2 regions of the Margalitia sp. FSL K6-0131 genome follow, and region 1 is predicted to be linked to the other one. Evidence: riboswitches for the same ligand, from Rfam matches in the RefSeq annotation. Region 1 holds a riboswitch; the other holds the start of a gene.

Region 1 (7,322 bases):
AAGATTAAAGCTGTTGGACACGAAACATTTGATACAGATGCGGCCCTTGATTTTCGCAAAAATGGTTCCCTCGTTGGTGAATACTATGTGCTTGAACAAGATACATTTCAAGTGGAATTGTTGACGAACCTAGATAAGTTGCCAGCCAAAGGAGCTGTAATTTTCAATATTAGTCCAAAGCCTGAGAAAGCAACTGGTTTTCCAGTTCGTTCTTTTGCTATTTTGCCATAAATACTTAATACATTTGATAGATTTAAAAAATACTAAGGGAGAGAGATTAAAATGACAAAAACATTAATAAAAGCTCCATTCAGAGCAGACCATGTGGGAAGTTTATTACGACCAGCAAGAATTCATAAGGCCAGGAAGGATTTCCAAGAAGGGAATATTACAGCACAAGAACTACATGAAATTGAAACAGACGAGATTAAGAAAGTTGTTGATAAACAAATCGAAGTCGGACTGCAAGCTGTCACAGATGGAGAATTCCGCCGAAGATTTTGGCATACGGATTTTCTAGAGCATTTAAATGGTGTAGAGGGCTACATTCCAGAGCATGGCTTTAAATTTAAGGGGGAGGAAACAGAACGATACAATGTTCGTGTGGTTGGAAAAATCTCATTTAACCCTCATCACCCACATGTAAAAGACTTTATTGAATTTAAAGAAATCGTTGGAGACCGTGCCATTGCAAAGCAAACGATTCCGAGTCCTAATCAATTATTTAACACTGGTATCCGTAATCTGGATGTTTATCCTAACATTGAAGAATATGCAAATGATATTATTCAAGCGTACCGCGAGGCAATTAAAGCCTTTTATGATGCTGGCTGCCGTTATCTTCAGCTAGATGATGTCTACATTGCAGGTCTTAATGCACCGGAAATTCCATTTCATGATAGCGGTTATTCCCGTGAAGAATTAATAGAATTAGCCTTACGTGTTGCAAATGGAGTACTGGAGGATAAACCGGAAGATCTAATTGTAACGACTCATCTTTGCCGTGGTAACTACCGATCGAAATGGGCTTTTGAAGGCAGTTATGCAAAAATCGCGCCAACCTTATTTGCAAAAGAAAAAGTCAACGGATTTTTCCTGGAATATGATGACGATCGTTCGGGAGATTTCAAACCTTTGGAATACATTCCAAATGGGGGCCCCCAAGTCGTGCTGGGTGTCTTCACATCGAAGCATGGTAAATTAGAAGATAAGGAGACCATTAAAGCACGCGTGAAGGAAGCAACAAAATACGTACCATTAGAGCAATTATGTATCAGCCCTCAATGCGGTTTTGCTTCTACTCATCATGGGAATATTTTATCCGAAGAAGAACAATGGGCGAAGTTGAAATATATTGTAGATATTTCTAAAGAAATATGGGGATAGGAAATAACTAATTTTTAACCAAGTTGTTTTAAAACGGTGAATCACCCAAAAGTGTTGTTAAATAAACAGTTTTGGGTGTTTTTTCTAGGAAAGATGAAATAGGCAGAATTTGAAATGAACGATTGTCTATTTATTATTCTTGCCTTCTATCGCATGCACATTCTTCCAATTTTCATATTAAGTTTTATTTATCGTAGAAAAGTATCTGATTTTTTAATTATTCAAGCCCTAACACAAAATGTTCAAGTGCTCCTCATGAAAAAAAGAGAGTTCGCAATAAAATGCAAACTCTCTTTTTTAGTTGCCCCTGCCAAGGAATTTAATCTTACCATAAACCGATAGAAAAGTTTATAGTGGACTAGGGAATCTTTGTGGAAATAGAAAATCTGATTTCATGAATACAGCTTTGATATCGATTGGCCCAGAATAATTTTCATGCCGGGGTAAAAATGTTCAAATCATGTTCGTTTCTTACTTTACTACCATACTTTCCCGCTTTCTTTTCTCAGCTTCCACATTCTATCTGTCCATTCTTTTACCTTTTTACTAATTTCACTCGCTCTGTCATCGATTTCTTTATATTTTTCTTGACTTAATTGGGAAGCGAAATTTCGTAATTGTTCGTTTCTTTCGGATAACCAGTTCCGCAGGGTTGAAGATGTCTCCGAATCGATCCAATGGTTTTCTTCCAGTAACTGGACTGCTTTCGTATATCTGTCATTTTCGCGCGATATCATATTTTTCAGCGGTTCACTTAGTGAATCAAATCGTTTATACTCTGCTAAAACTTCCCATGGATCAGGTGCCTTCGTAAAAGAATAAGCAAGATCGAGCGCGGAAGGAAGCCATTGTTCTTCGATGGTTTTACTTAAATCGTTCGGATTATTAGCGGAATAATACTTGCCGTTCCCCGCGTCCGCCACTTTCTTTAATTGATCTTCCGATTTGGAATCTACATCAAAGCCGATGATGTTTACTTTATACTCATTATTTACAGATGCGAATGCTTCGGCTTCTTTTACTGGATTGCCTCCGCAGGTTTCCGCACCGTCACTGACGATATAAATCGTCGTATCGGCTTCATAGTCTTTTGCCATTTCCTTCGCTTTCTTTATCGCTCCTGCAAGCGGTGTCCACCCTTTCGCTTGAAAGGAGTTTACCGCTTTGACAAACGTGTTTTCGTTGTATTTTCCCATTGTATATTTCTCTTCAATTGCGCTGCACGACTTTTTCATATCTTTATCAGCAGAACTTCCGACATGTCCATATACAATGAGAGAAACATCACTTGTTTGCCCGATTGTTTTCGCAAAACGTTTGACCGCATCTTTGGCAATGGCCATCTTCATTTTGCCTCCAACTTTCTGCAGCATACTGGAGCTCGCATCCAGTAATATGATTGCTTTTGAGCTTTTTGCTTTCCCATTTTCTGTTTTAGTCATTTTTTCCGGTTCCGGCAAATCCGGTTCTTTAAAGTCAGGTTTAAATGCTTCTGCTTTTTCAATGACATCCTTATAATAGGGACTCCCAAGTAAATAGAGTAATCCTTTTTCAAGCTTTTCCGGGTTCTTCGTTTCCTCCGTTAATGACTTTAATTGTTCTGTCAGCTTACCCTTCAGTTCGCTGTCCATATCAGTCGGGAACAATGGGACATCTTTTGTTTCTTGTTCCATCGTATTATCTTTTACTAATATTCCAGCTTTTTGATCCTTTAAAGCTTCTTTGGTTGAATCCAGCTGGATATCGTTTAGTATTGATTGCCAATTATTCTTCTCTTTCTTTTGCACCGCTTCCGCCTTTTTTGTTTTTCTGGAATGATCGTTTTCTTTATTGGCGACTTTTTCTCCGTTGCAGCCGACAAGTAGCAAATTAACCGTTAAAAAAATTCCTAACAGTTTTTTCATTTCCCCCACTCCTCTTCAAGCAAAAAATGTGATTTTTGCACTAACAAAATTGTAAATACATACTATATCTTCCAATTATAGCGAAAAGTTTTTACCTTTTTTCCTTATAATTAAAAATTCCGACTTTATACCTATAAGACTAGTGAAAAAGTACTTCCTGAGTCGTATAAAATAAATCAGATGAAACCCAGACCAATCTAATCTCGAATATGTGTACAAACAGATTTCGGTCATTGTTTGTTTTGCTTTACTCTTGATGACAGGGTGTTCAGGAACACAAGTTGTAACGAAACAAAAAGACTTGGCAGTGTGTTTTCCCTTATTTGCGAGTATAAAAATAATAAAAAGGAATTGACTGAAAATATATACCATTTAGAAAAAACTCTATATAATAGGTGTAGGCAGAACACGATCATGAGCTATGGTGATGGTGTTCTACTTTTCTGAGAAATGAATATGGGGGGAGAAACTTTCGATGTCTGTTGATAATGAGATTTTAATGGATAAAGAAAAACAAAATGAACCAAAGGTGAAAGTGGAAAGAAAAGAGGGAGAACCGACTCCAGCTTTCAAAGGTGCTTCTTGGGCAGCGCTGTTAATAGGTGTTGTTGCTTATCTTATCGGTTTGTTTAATGCAACGATGGAATTGAACGAAAAAGGGTATTACTTTGCGGTTTTAATATTTGGACTTTATTCAGCGGTATCCTTACAAAAAGCGGTCAGAGATAAAGATGAGGGTATACCGGTTACCAATATTTATTATGGCATTAGTTGGATTGCACTTATGATATCCATTTTATTAATGGCCATCGGTTTATACAATGCGGGAAGTATTGTTTTAAGCGAAAAGGGTTTTTATGGCATGGCATTTGTCCTTAGTTTATTTGCGGCCATAACAGTTCAAAAAAATATTAGAGATACACAGAGAGCAAGAGAAAGAGATTGAACACGCGGGGACGGTTCTGCCGTATCAAACTAACGAGAAAGCGCCACATCCATAAAAAAATAAGATATCTCTAATGAAAAAGAAGCATTCGTCATTTTATGTCGAATGCTTCTTTTCCTATATATAACGATGCATTGGGATTTGCCTAATCATATGCAAACAAAGTAAAAAATTCTAGTTCGACAAAAAATTATAAATAATTTATAATGTAATAGTTCAATATCATCATGAGCTTAGTACTGCTTTTTTGTCTAAAATTGAAAAAGGCAAACTTATCGAAAGGTAAGGACGCAAAGCTACGAGTCTAATATCCTCTAGGATAATGATAGTCGGGTTGCCAAGAATAATAAACATGCGATTATTCGATGATTTGGCTGTCCTTATCTGTATCTGGGATAGCTTTTTTTATTGCACTCGTTCGAAAAGAATGTGCAAAGGTTAACAAAGAAGTATAGCAGACTATAGAGAAAAAGGAGATGAAAAGATGATAGTCGTAGATAAAAAGAAATACAAAATGGCAATTAATGAAGGCGCGAAGGAAGTTCATGTACAGGTGCATGGATTAATGAGGGAGGAAGATGTAGAAGGTTATATGATAGATTTACAGGATACGATTAATAAAGTAACAAGACAAGAATATACGTTTGTTGTCGATGCGACTCACCAAACACCTGTCCCATCAAAGGTTGTACCGCAGTTGGAGCAAACGATGAAATTTTATTCTAGCTTAGGTTTTAAGGATATCCTTGTAGTAAAACCTTCCTCTAAAATTGCTCAAGTGCAAATTAGGAATGCACTTGAAAGAATAGTGTTCGCAGGTACATTTGTCGATAAAGTACCTTACTCTATGTAAATAGAAAGATAATTTTTCATCTATTATTTGAAAGGAAGATCAACTAGTGCAAACAACACAAGCGTTATATACCTATGAAATTGTTACAAAGGAACAAACAGATTTAATTCAGAAAGCAGCAGAGTGTCTTGCTAGAACATTTATTGGAGTGGATGTTGCTGGGAAATGGGTTCAGGAACCGATGGTAGGTCAATTACATTTAGATTATGATGATTTCTATCAGTTTACCAAGGATTATTTAGACTCTACTGTAGAGCAGGGATATTGCGCAGTCGCTTTGGATGGTAACAATAATGTTGTTGGGGTGCTTGCTGGAGATACAAATGCACCAGAGATTATCGGAGAAGATGTATTTGAAGGTTCTTTTTATGATATGAATGTCATTCTGCATGTTTTGGAAGATGTGGATAAACGTTTCATGGAAGATTATCAAAAACGACACGGAAAAGAAATCCGAGATGGAGAGTTATTGCACCTATTCATGTTAGGAGTAATTGCGGAACATGACCGGCACGAAATTATTCAACAATTAGGAAATAGTTTGATTACAAAAGCAAAAACACAAGGGTTGAAGGCTATTTTAGCGGAAGCGACAAATCCGAAGTCTATACGTGTAATGGAAAAATATCATAATATACAAAAATATATAGATTTAGATGGAAATTATATTGTTCATAAATATCAGGAAAATAGTAAATTGAATGGTATTCCTGAAAATGTAGCGGATGGAACATATATTCTATTAAAAGAGCTTTAAAATAATGATCAATAATTAAAAGGAGTTAGGGGATTTATATATCATGGAAGCTATTTTGCTAGGTATTATTGTTATTTTATTGGTGGTATCAGTCTATTTTGCTTACCGGTATTATTCAATAAAACGTCATCAAATTAATAAAGAGATAATAAATGGAATGAAAGAAGTAGCAGCAGGTAATATCATAAATAAAGTGAATGAAAGAAGTTCTGATCATACTGTATTTAATCAATTAATTGAGTTTTTCAGCCGAGTTAGGGAAACGTTTTTTTCCTTTTCAAAAAATGTCAATGATATAGGAGAAAATCTCGCTGAAACGGGTGAATATGCTTCTGAGAAAGCCGATATTGTAAGAGCGGCAATTGATGAGGTAGGCAGAGGCTTACAGAAACAATTAGTCGCCACAGAAGAAAGCGCCGCATCTATGGAAGAAATGGCACAGGCTATCGAAGATCTATCAGTGAGATCCAATCAAATTTCAGAACAATCGAATACTACCTTAGCATTGACGCAAGATGGAAACGAGAAGCTAAAGAATTCCTTAGAAAAGATGGAGCAATTTAATCAAACGATAAATACAACATCTGATGCAATAAATAAACTCGGAGAAAAATCTCACGAAATCGGCACTATTGTAAAAGTGATTACAGGGATTTCAGAACAAATTAATTTATTAGCATTGAATGCAGCAATAGAAGCTGCCCGTGCGGGGGAACATGGTAAAGGATTTGCGGTTGTTGCGGATGAGGTTCGAAAATTGGCCGAACAATCACGCCAGTCTTCTTCTGAAGTATCAAATATTGTAAAGAATATACAAGAAGAAACGGAAATAGTTGTCGAGTCCATGCAACAGGGAACAGAAGAATTTAAAGAAACAAATTCGACTATTGTCGAGGTTGGAGCCATGTTCGAAAAGATACTATCTACTACAAAGATCATTGCTGAAAATAATGAAAATACTTCCGCAAGTACAGAAGAATTATCTTCTGCTACTCAGCAGATAATGACAGCAATTGTGGAGATAGCTTCTATTTCTCGGGAATCTGTTGAAATGTTTGAGGAACTAATTGAAATTAGTGATGATGAACTACATACAATGGAAAAACTTGTAGAGGAAGCAAAAGATCTTGTAGAGTTAAAAAATGATGTAAACAAATTACTTGTATGGAGTAATGGTGTTGAAACTGCTGAAGCTTAAGTGAGACAAGATGGTGAAAATAAGGTCAGTGCAGCAATATAAAGATTTTCACCTTGCTGGCTGATAAGTATATGTTGCTTCTCAGAGGTTTATCCAACTTGTGGGAAGCTTCTTTTTTATGCGTGGGCATGAACGGATATAAAGTGCAAAAGGAGCAAGTTGTTTTATTTTGAAACAAGCAAATGTGACCACAGAAATTATATTAGGAAAATTTTATCTTTTATCAGGATAATAATAATGGTAAAATAATACTATTAAAAAATGCGTTTACACCAGCA
Region 2 (7,758 bases), 1.9 Mb from region 1:
ACCTAATGTCCATTTTCTTTGTAAGACCTCTTCCGTATCTTCTCTTTTTTCTTGTGGCATATGCTTGCTAAATGCCACTTCCCGTTTGGAGATTGCTGGGTCAAAGTAATTACCTGTTACCTTATGTTTTTTACCTGAAGAGGTAATTAGTTTTGTGGAAACAGGGTGAAATTCATGTAAGATAAATTTACCATTTGGCCGAAGGAGACTTGATACAATCTTTACTAATGGAAATAAATCTATAAAATAGTGGAGGACACCAAGCTCCATTAAAACATAGTCATATTGCCCTCTATGCTCTTCTATAGGGATCGATAAAATATCGGAAACTACATATTCCAATGGTACTTCGGCTGCACTTGCTATCTCCTTGGCATATGCTTGATTTTCCTTTGAAAAATCAACAATAGTTACCTGAGCTCCCAGTAAAGACAGTGCTACTCCTTTAATCCCGTTAGATCCCATTAAATGAATGACTTTTTTACCTGACAGATTGTCAAAATATTTATTAAAAGGATAGAGTCGCCAATTTGGATTTTGTTTTATTTTTTCTGCTACAACTGCAGGGTCTCCATGACGGTTTAATAGTGCTTCATAATTATGCTGATTCCATGCTTCCTCATTTTGATTCGTCACTATCTGCTGCTGTTTATTTAGAAAGGCATGTATCAACTCAATTTCTACATCACTATTTCGATAATAGAGATATTGGTAGAGAGAGATACACCAAAATGAAATGCCATCCTTTTTCAATTCTACACGATAAGGATTTGTACGAATGGTAGTATTAAAAAAACATTCGATAAATATCGTATATCCTTCATATTGTACTTGAAAGGATGCATTTACTTGGTTCTTATTGATCTCAGATAGGGTGGAAGGTGGAAAAAGCGAATAGGCTTTTTCAAATACATCCCATTGAATCTCTAAAAACACTTCATTTGAATGGTCTATTTCTACTCCTTGTATCCTAAGGGAAGTCGTTTTCACAAATTGATATGGAATCCCTTCTTCATCCAATCTCTTGGTTAACTCAGTTAATAATTCAATGTAGTTCATTTTTCTCCACCATATTATTTAGTATTATCCACTTTTCCATATTGACCGCCTCCTCCAGCCATAAGCTGAAGCGTTCCTTGTCTTGCTTGCATTATCATATCAGCTAAATCCGCTTTCACCACTTTTTTCAATTCTTCAATCGGTACATTGTGTAAAATATTCATTTCCGTATCAAAGTAATCTAATAATTTGTGCAATGTTTTCGGACCTAATCCTGGTAGGAAATCAAGCGGGACTTGATGTACATAAGGAGGTCGCTTTGGGCTTACTTGATCTGTTGCCAGTTCTTTTATTCGTTCAGACACTCCCTTTGTGAAATGAGTGGATCCACAGTGAGGGCAAATGTCAGCCACTTTTGGCTCAAAGCATTTCGAACAGGTTGTTCGATAGTACTTGCCAAGATATGGATTCAATCCGTAATTTGCGACAATTCCATTACCGTCTTTACCATGTAAGGCTTTTTCTAATGCAGCAAATGTCGGAGATTCGAGCTTCATTATCTGATATTCACGGGCAATTTTCCCTAAAGAATGCGCATCGGAATCACTGACAAATGTAAAGTGATGCAATTCTTTAATTCGGTCCGCCATTTCTGTGTTAGAGCTCAACCCTAATTCAATCCCGTCAATTAAATCGGGATCCAGAATTTCGGATATTGATTTTTCTACACCCTTTCCATACAAACTTTTGAATGGGGTGAAAACATGTGCAGGAATAAAAATTCCGCCTAATGATTTTATTTTCTTTTGTAACGGTACAGCACTTTCATGTATCCTTTGTGTGCTTAATTGGACATTTTTGACCTTTGTTTGATACCACATCGAAAAATTCTTTAAAGCCTCTAAAGTAGGAAAATAGCCAAGGACATGAATTGGACCTTTACAATTCTCGTCATTTACTTCAATTTCTACTCCGGGAATGAGTGTAACCGTTTCTTGAAAACGGAATCCCCCCTCTGCCATTCCCCTTAGGTCTCCACGATAAATCAAGTCTTCTATTTCAGCAATGACTTCCGGAGAATGACAGTCAATGATGCCTACCATATCTAAACCTTTAGGGGACTTTGCCGTATTTAAGATATTGGTAAGCGTTAATGATTTCGATGCAGTAATTTTTACTGGTTTTCCGTTTTTCGTCCTCCCGATATGAATATGGAGGTCGACAAAATAATTATTCACTCTTATTCAACGCCTCTTTTAATTGTAGATATTGAATTGCGTACAGTGTTTTGGCATCATAGATTTTCTTTTCCTGAATTAATTGAAGTGCTTCTTCCAGTGTAACCTCTAATAATTCCACAAATTCGTCTTCATCAGCACTTTTTGGATTTTCTACTTTCTGCAAGCCTTTTGCTAAGTATAAATGAATAAGTTCATCAGCGAAGCCTGGTGATGTATAGAATGAACAAATAAGTTCTAGTTTTTCACATGAGTAGCCAGTTTCCTCTTCTAGCTCCCTTATAGCCGTTACATCTGGCTTTTCTCCTGGTTCTAATTTACCTGCAGGAATTTCAACTAATGCCCTATCCATTGGTTTTCGATATTGATCCACCAAAATAATTTTATCATCTGGAGTAATAGCTAATATGGCAACTGCCCCTGGATGTTTAATAATTTCCCTCTTTGCCGTTTTACCATTTGGCAGTTCTACTTCATCTATTTGCAGACGGACAACCCTGCCCTCAAAAATTTTCTCTGACCTGATTGTTTTCTCTTCAAATTTATGCATCATAAACTCTCCTTGTTCTATTCCATAGACTACTATTCATACATTTTAACAAACGGCTCTGTTAAATAATAGTGTTGACGTCTTATCGTCTTATGTGTACATGTTCCCTACCGTTAATGTTCCCTAGTAAAACCCGCACATGTGTATGCGTATAACTAAACACTATTATAGCTTAACAAATTTTAAAAAGCGGAGGCTAATAGGAAGCCCGCTAAAAAGAAGGTGACATACCCGTGAAAATATTTGTACATTCGAAAGGAATTACAATGAGCGGCAAGGCATGGGAAATAAGAGAGCAATTAAAATCATATAGAAAACAGTATTACTATGTGCTTGATTGGGTAAAGTTAATCAATCGTTAGCAAATATTTTGTTAAAGTAAACTGTTTTTCGCTACAATAGTAGGAAACAAAGTGAAAGGAAACCTGTCATGAAAAAAAATAGACTAGGAAACTCAGATTTATACGTTTCTGCACTTGGATTAGGATGCATGTCTCTTGGAACAGATGAAAAACATGCACAAGAAATTATATACGCTGCATTAGAGGAAGGTATTAATTATTTTGATACGGCGGACCTATATGATGTTGGAGCAAATGAGGAGATTGTCGGGAAGGCATTAAAGGATGTCCGTGACCAAGTCATTATTGCCACAAAAGTAGGAAACCGCTGGAACAAGAATCATTCCGGGTGGAGCTGGGATCCTTCTAAAAAATATATAAAGGAAGCTGTAAAGGAGAGTCTTAAAAGATTACAAACAGATTATATTGATTTATATCAATTGCATGGGGGAACGATCGAGGATAATATCGAGGATACAATTGAAGCCTTTGAAGAATTAAAATCGGAAGGAATTATTCGGTATTATGGAATTTCCTCTATTCGTCCTAACGTGATTCGTGAATATATTGAGAAATCCTCCATTATTAGCATTATGATGCAATATAGTCTTCTGGATAGACGACCTGAGGAAATTTTTCCATTTATTAAAGAACACTCAGTAAGTGTTGTGACAAGAGGACCGCTTGCTAAAGGATTATTAAGCGAGAAATGGACTAGCAAGCTATCTGAAAAAGGCTATTTGGAATATTCCCATCAGGAGCTTCACGACTTACTTTCTAGTATTCAAAATAAATTGGTTTCTGAGAATAGATCCATGACGGAATTAGCCCTTCAGTTTAATTTAGCGAATGATACTGTAGCTTCTATAATTGCTGGAGCGAGTTCAGTCAAACAAGTTCGCATAAATGCACAAGCCACTAGGTCTGATTCTTTAAACGAGGATGAACGAAAGATTCTTCTTACGTTAACAAAGGAAAATATCTATAAGGAACATCGATAAAAGAAAAGGTCTGGATTGCCGGACCTTTCTTTTGGTTGTCTAGCATAATGCCAATCGATAAGTGAATCTCCGGGTCTCCTCTCAACGATAAGTTAACATCAGCTCCTAAAATACTTTGCAGTGTTTCCTTTACCTCAGTCAATGCCCCTACAGGTAAAATTTGCACTTCCATTTCAATATGAACAAGGCATTTCCACTTTTATGATTTTTGGGGGTAACTATTCAAAAAGTTTTCAACAAATTCTTTTCTTTTTTTACAAATAAGTATTCGTTTTTTCAAATTATATTTTAGAAGAAATAAAAAGTTGCGATGTCATAAAAACTTTTTTTACCATATAACGACAAAATCATTTAAATAGTATGATAATTCATTTCTCGTTTTATTCATTTTGTGGCATTATTTCAATTATTCGACATCGACATAATTTTCGAGTATGGCTAAATCATTTTCGTTATACTCAAAAATGTAGACAAAAAGTAGTAGATAATAAGAATGAATTATTATCAGAAAAAGGCAAACTTATTGAAAAATAAGGACGCAAAGTCACAGGTCTAAGGTTTAATACGATGACGGCTGGGCTACCTGAAATACATGGTATTTTAGGAGGTAAAAATGGAGAAAAAATTAATGGCAAGTACACAAACACTGGATCAGGAATGGATTGATTTAATTTTAGCAGCACTCGATATGGGAATTTCTGTTCAAGAAATAAAAGACTTCTTTCATAAAAAAACCTCTGGATTAGATGTAATGTAAAAAATTTTCCTAACATTCTACTATACATACTATTATTCACATCTTAAAATATTTATTGCAATTATTATAATTTTTTTGCAAATCCGTTCTAAATATGGAACCCGAATTTCGTTATATGTTATAATGAATCGAAGGAAGGTGACATACTTATGATTGGACAACGCATAAAAAATTTCCGATTACAAAGGCAACTATCATTATCAGAGCTTGCCGAAAGAGCAGGTGTCGCAAAATCTTATCTAAGTTCCATTGAACGTAATATTCAATCAAATCCTTCTGTTCAGTTTCTGGAAAAAGTATCAGCTGTTTTAGGAGTATCTGTAAATGCATTACTCCATGATGAGGGGGAAGAAGGATTTGACCACGCAGAACTTGACTCTGAATGGGAACTGTTAGTACGTGAAGCGATGAATTCTGGTGTCTCTAAAAATGAGTTTCGAGAATTTCTCGAATTTAATAAATGGAAAAGGAATAATAAATAAAGCGTTCGTTATGATGATTTGAACGCTTTTTATTTTTCCTTTTTCCAAACCCTATTTAAATTTCTTCCAGTCCATTGGATTTTCATTTAATAATTCTTCAAAGGATTTATTCTTTTCCTTTCTTCTTCTTTCTTCTCTCTTTCTTTCTTCCTCTTGAAGCTTTTCATTTTCTTCCTTCTGCACTAAATCATGCTGTGCTTGTTTTAATTTTAATAATATATCTTGATTTAAAGAATCCTTCAATGTAAGCTTTTCATCCTGCTTTTCCTTTTTAGGTTGATACTTTTGCTGTTTTTTTGTTTTTGCCATTTTGATTTCTCCCTTAAGTTTAAAAATGAAGAAAAAGAATAGGTATCATGTAACCTACACTCCCATCATTTTACTACAGTGACTAATAAGCTTCTAGTCTTACATCTTCAGCTACCATTACAGTTGGCTCCGTCGAAGCAAGTACTTCCTCCACTGTGTATCCTTTTGCCACTTCCCTTAAAATAAGTCCTTTATTGGATACATCGATAACAGCTCTATCCGTAATAATTCGGTTAACAACGCCTTTCCCTGTTAAAGGAAGACTGCATTCTTTGAGAATTTTAGGCTCACCATTTTTATTCACATGGTCCATAATAACAATGATTTTTTGGGCACCATGAACTAAATCCATCGCTCCCCCCATGCCCTTGATCATTTTCCCCGGGATCATCCAATTAGCTAAATCACCTGAGGCCGATACTTCCATTCCGCCCAAAATTGCTATATTTATATGACCGCCCCGAATCATCGCAAACGATTCTGCACTATCAAAATAAGCTGCACCCGGAATTGCCGTCACCGTTTCTTTTCCGGCATTGATTAAATCTGCATCAATCTCCTCCTCATTAGGATATGGGCCAATTCCAAGCAAGCCGTTTTCCGACTGTAAAACAACTTGTTTATTATCGGAAATGTAATTGGCAACTAATGTTGGCATTCCAATTCCCAGATTTACATAATGGCCATCTTTAATTTCCTTTTCCGCTCTTCTAGCAATCTTTTCCCTTATTGAACCTTTATCAGCTGACATATTCTTCTCTCCCTTCCTTAATGTGCAAATTATTTTCTAATGGTTCTTCTTTCAATACGTTTTTCTTGATCCCCTTGAATAATCCTTTGCACATAAATGCTTGGAGTATGAATAAAATTAGCATCCAGCTCCCCGACTTCATAGAGCACCTCTACCTCTGCAATCGTTACCTTTCCTGCAGCCGCGATCATCGGGTTAAAATTACGAGCTGTTTTGTTGTATACTAAATTCCCCATTTTATCACCTTTCCAAGCACGAATTAAACTAAAATCTGCCGTTAATGCTTCCTCCAAAACATATTCTTTCCCATTAAACGTCCTCGTTTCTTTCCCTTCTGCAATTGGTGTTCCCACACCTGCGGGAGTATAAAATGCAGGAATTCCCGCTCCTCCTGCTCGTATTTTTTCTGCCAAGGTGCCTTGCGGGGTTAATTCCACTTCTAATTCGCCAGCTAACACCTGGCGTTCGAATTCTTTATTTTCCCCAACATATGACCCTATCATTTTCTTAATCTGTTTATTTTGCAAAAGCGGTCCTAATCCCCAATCATCTATCCCGCAGTTATTAGAAATAACCGTTAAATCCTTTACCCCTTTTTCGACAAGTGCAAGAATTAAATTTTCAGGAATTCCGCAAAGACCGAAACCGCCAACCATTATTGTCGCACCGTCTTGAATATCTGCTACCGCTTCCTGGAAGGATGTATATACTTGCTTCAATTATTCTCTCTCCCCTCTGGTTTCGTAAAAATATATTATTGATGATCAAACCGCCTTATGCGTAAACGTTCACGTGTACGCAATCGAGGTACCAATCAGTAATTAACCGCTTTTAAGCTAATTCAACAATCGTGGCTACCCCTTGCCCCCCGCCAATACAAAGGGTAGCTAATCCGTTTTTCACTTGTCTTCTTTGCATTTCGTGAATAAGGGTGACAAGGATTCTTGCCCCACTTGCTCCAATCGGATGGCCAAGAGCAATCGCCCCGCCGTTTACATTCAAGATTTCTTTATTAAACTTCAATTCCCTATCAACTGCTAGGGATTGTGCAGCAAATGCTTCATTTGCTTCTATAAGGTCCATATCCTCTAACGACATATTTGCCTTTTCCAGCGCTTTCTTGACCGCTGTTACAGGACCAATCCCCATTACACTTGGATCCACCCCGGCATTGGCATTTGCTTTTATCGTTACAAGTGGTTTAATCCCCAATTCATTTGCTTTTTTCCTAGACATTATGACTAATGCTGCCGCTCCGTCATTTATTCCGGACGCGTTTCCTGCTGTAACCGAACCATCTTTCCTAAAAGCAGGTCTTAATGAACTTAAT

The links. Region 1 has a riboswitch for cyclic di-GMP ahead of NSQ59_RS20220 (hypothetical protein). Riboswitches for the same ligand answer to the same signal wherever they lie in the genome.
Positions count from the first base shown of each region.
Region 2: it holds a riboswitch for cyclic di-GMP, as region 1 does, so the genes downstream of both, NSQ59_RS10875 (anti-repressor SinI family protein) here and NSQ59_RS20220 (hypothetical protein) in region 1, are expected to answer to the same signal.

Region 1 covers NZ_JBBOZS010000001.1:4,132,698-4,140,019, reverse strand. Annotated here, with positions in the region: gene NSQ59_RS20240 (cyclase family protein) at 1-231, shown strand, start outside; gene NSQ59_RS20235 (5-methyltetrahydropteroyltriglutamate--homocysteine S-methyltransferase) at 283-1,386, shown strand; gene NSQ59_RS20230 (vWA domain-containing protein) at 1,866-3,290, opposite strand; gene yiaA (inner membrane protein YiaA) at 3,766-4,236, shown strand; cyclic di-GMP riboswitch class I at 4,492-4,578, shown strand; gene NSQ59_RS20220 (hypothetical protein) at 4,721-5,089, shown strand; gene NSQ59_RS20215 (hypothetical protein) at 5,136-5,846, shown strand; gene NSQ59_RS20210 (methyl-accepting chemotaxis protein) at 5,890-7,044, shown strand.
Region 2 covers NZ_JBBOZS010000001.1:2,241,068-2,248,825, reverse strand. Annotated here, with positions in the region: gene NSQ59_RS10900 (class I SAM-dependent methyltransferase) at 1-1,059, opposite strand, end outside; gene NSQ59_RS10895 (endonuclease Q family protein) at 1,074-2,243, opposite strand; gene NSQ59_RS10890 (NUDIX hydrolase) at 2,230-2,787, opposite strand; gene mciZ (Z-ring formation inhibitor MciZ) at 3,021-3,149, shown strand; gene NSQ59_RS10880 (aldo/keto reductase) at 3,218-4,129, shown strand; cyclic di-GMP riboswitch class I at 4,633-4,716, shown strand; gene NSQ59_RS10875 (anti-repressor SinI family protein) at 4,743-4,886, shown strand; gene NSQ59_RS10870 (helix-turn-helix domain-containing protein) at 5,036-5,368, shown strand; gene NSQ59_RS10865 (YqkE family protein) at 5,420-5,677, opposite strand; gene NSQ59_RS10860 (CoA transferase subunit B) at 5,760-6,428, opposite strand; gene NSQ59_RS10855 (CoA transferase subunit A) at 6,458-7,147, opposite strand; gene NSQ59_RS10850 (acetyl-CoA C-acetyltransferase) at 7,260-7,758, opposite strand, start outside.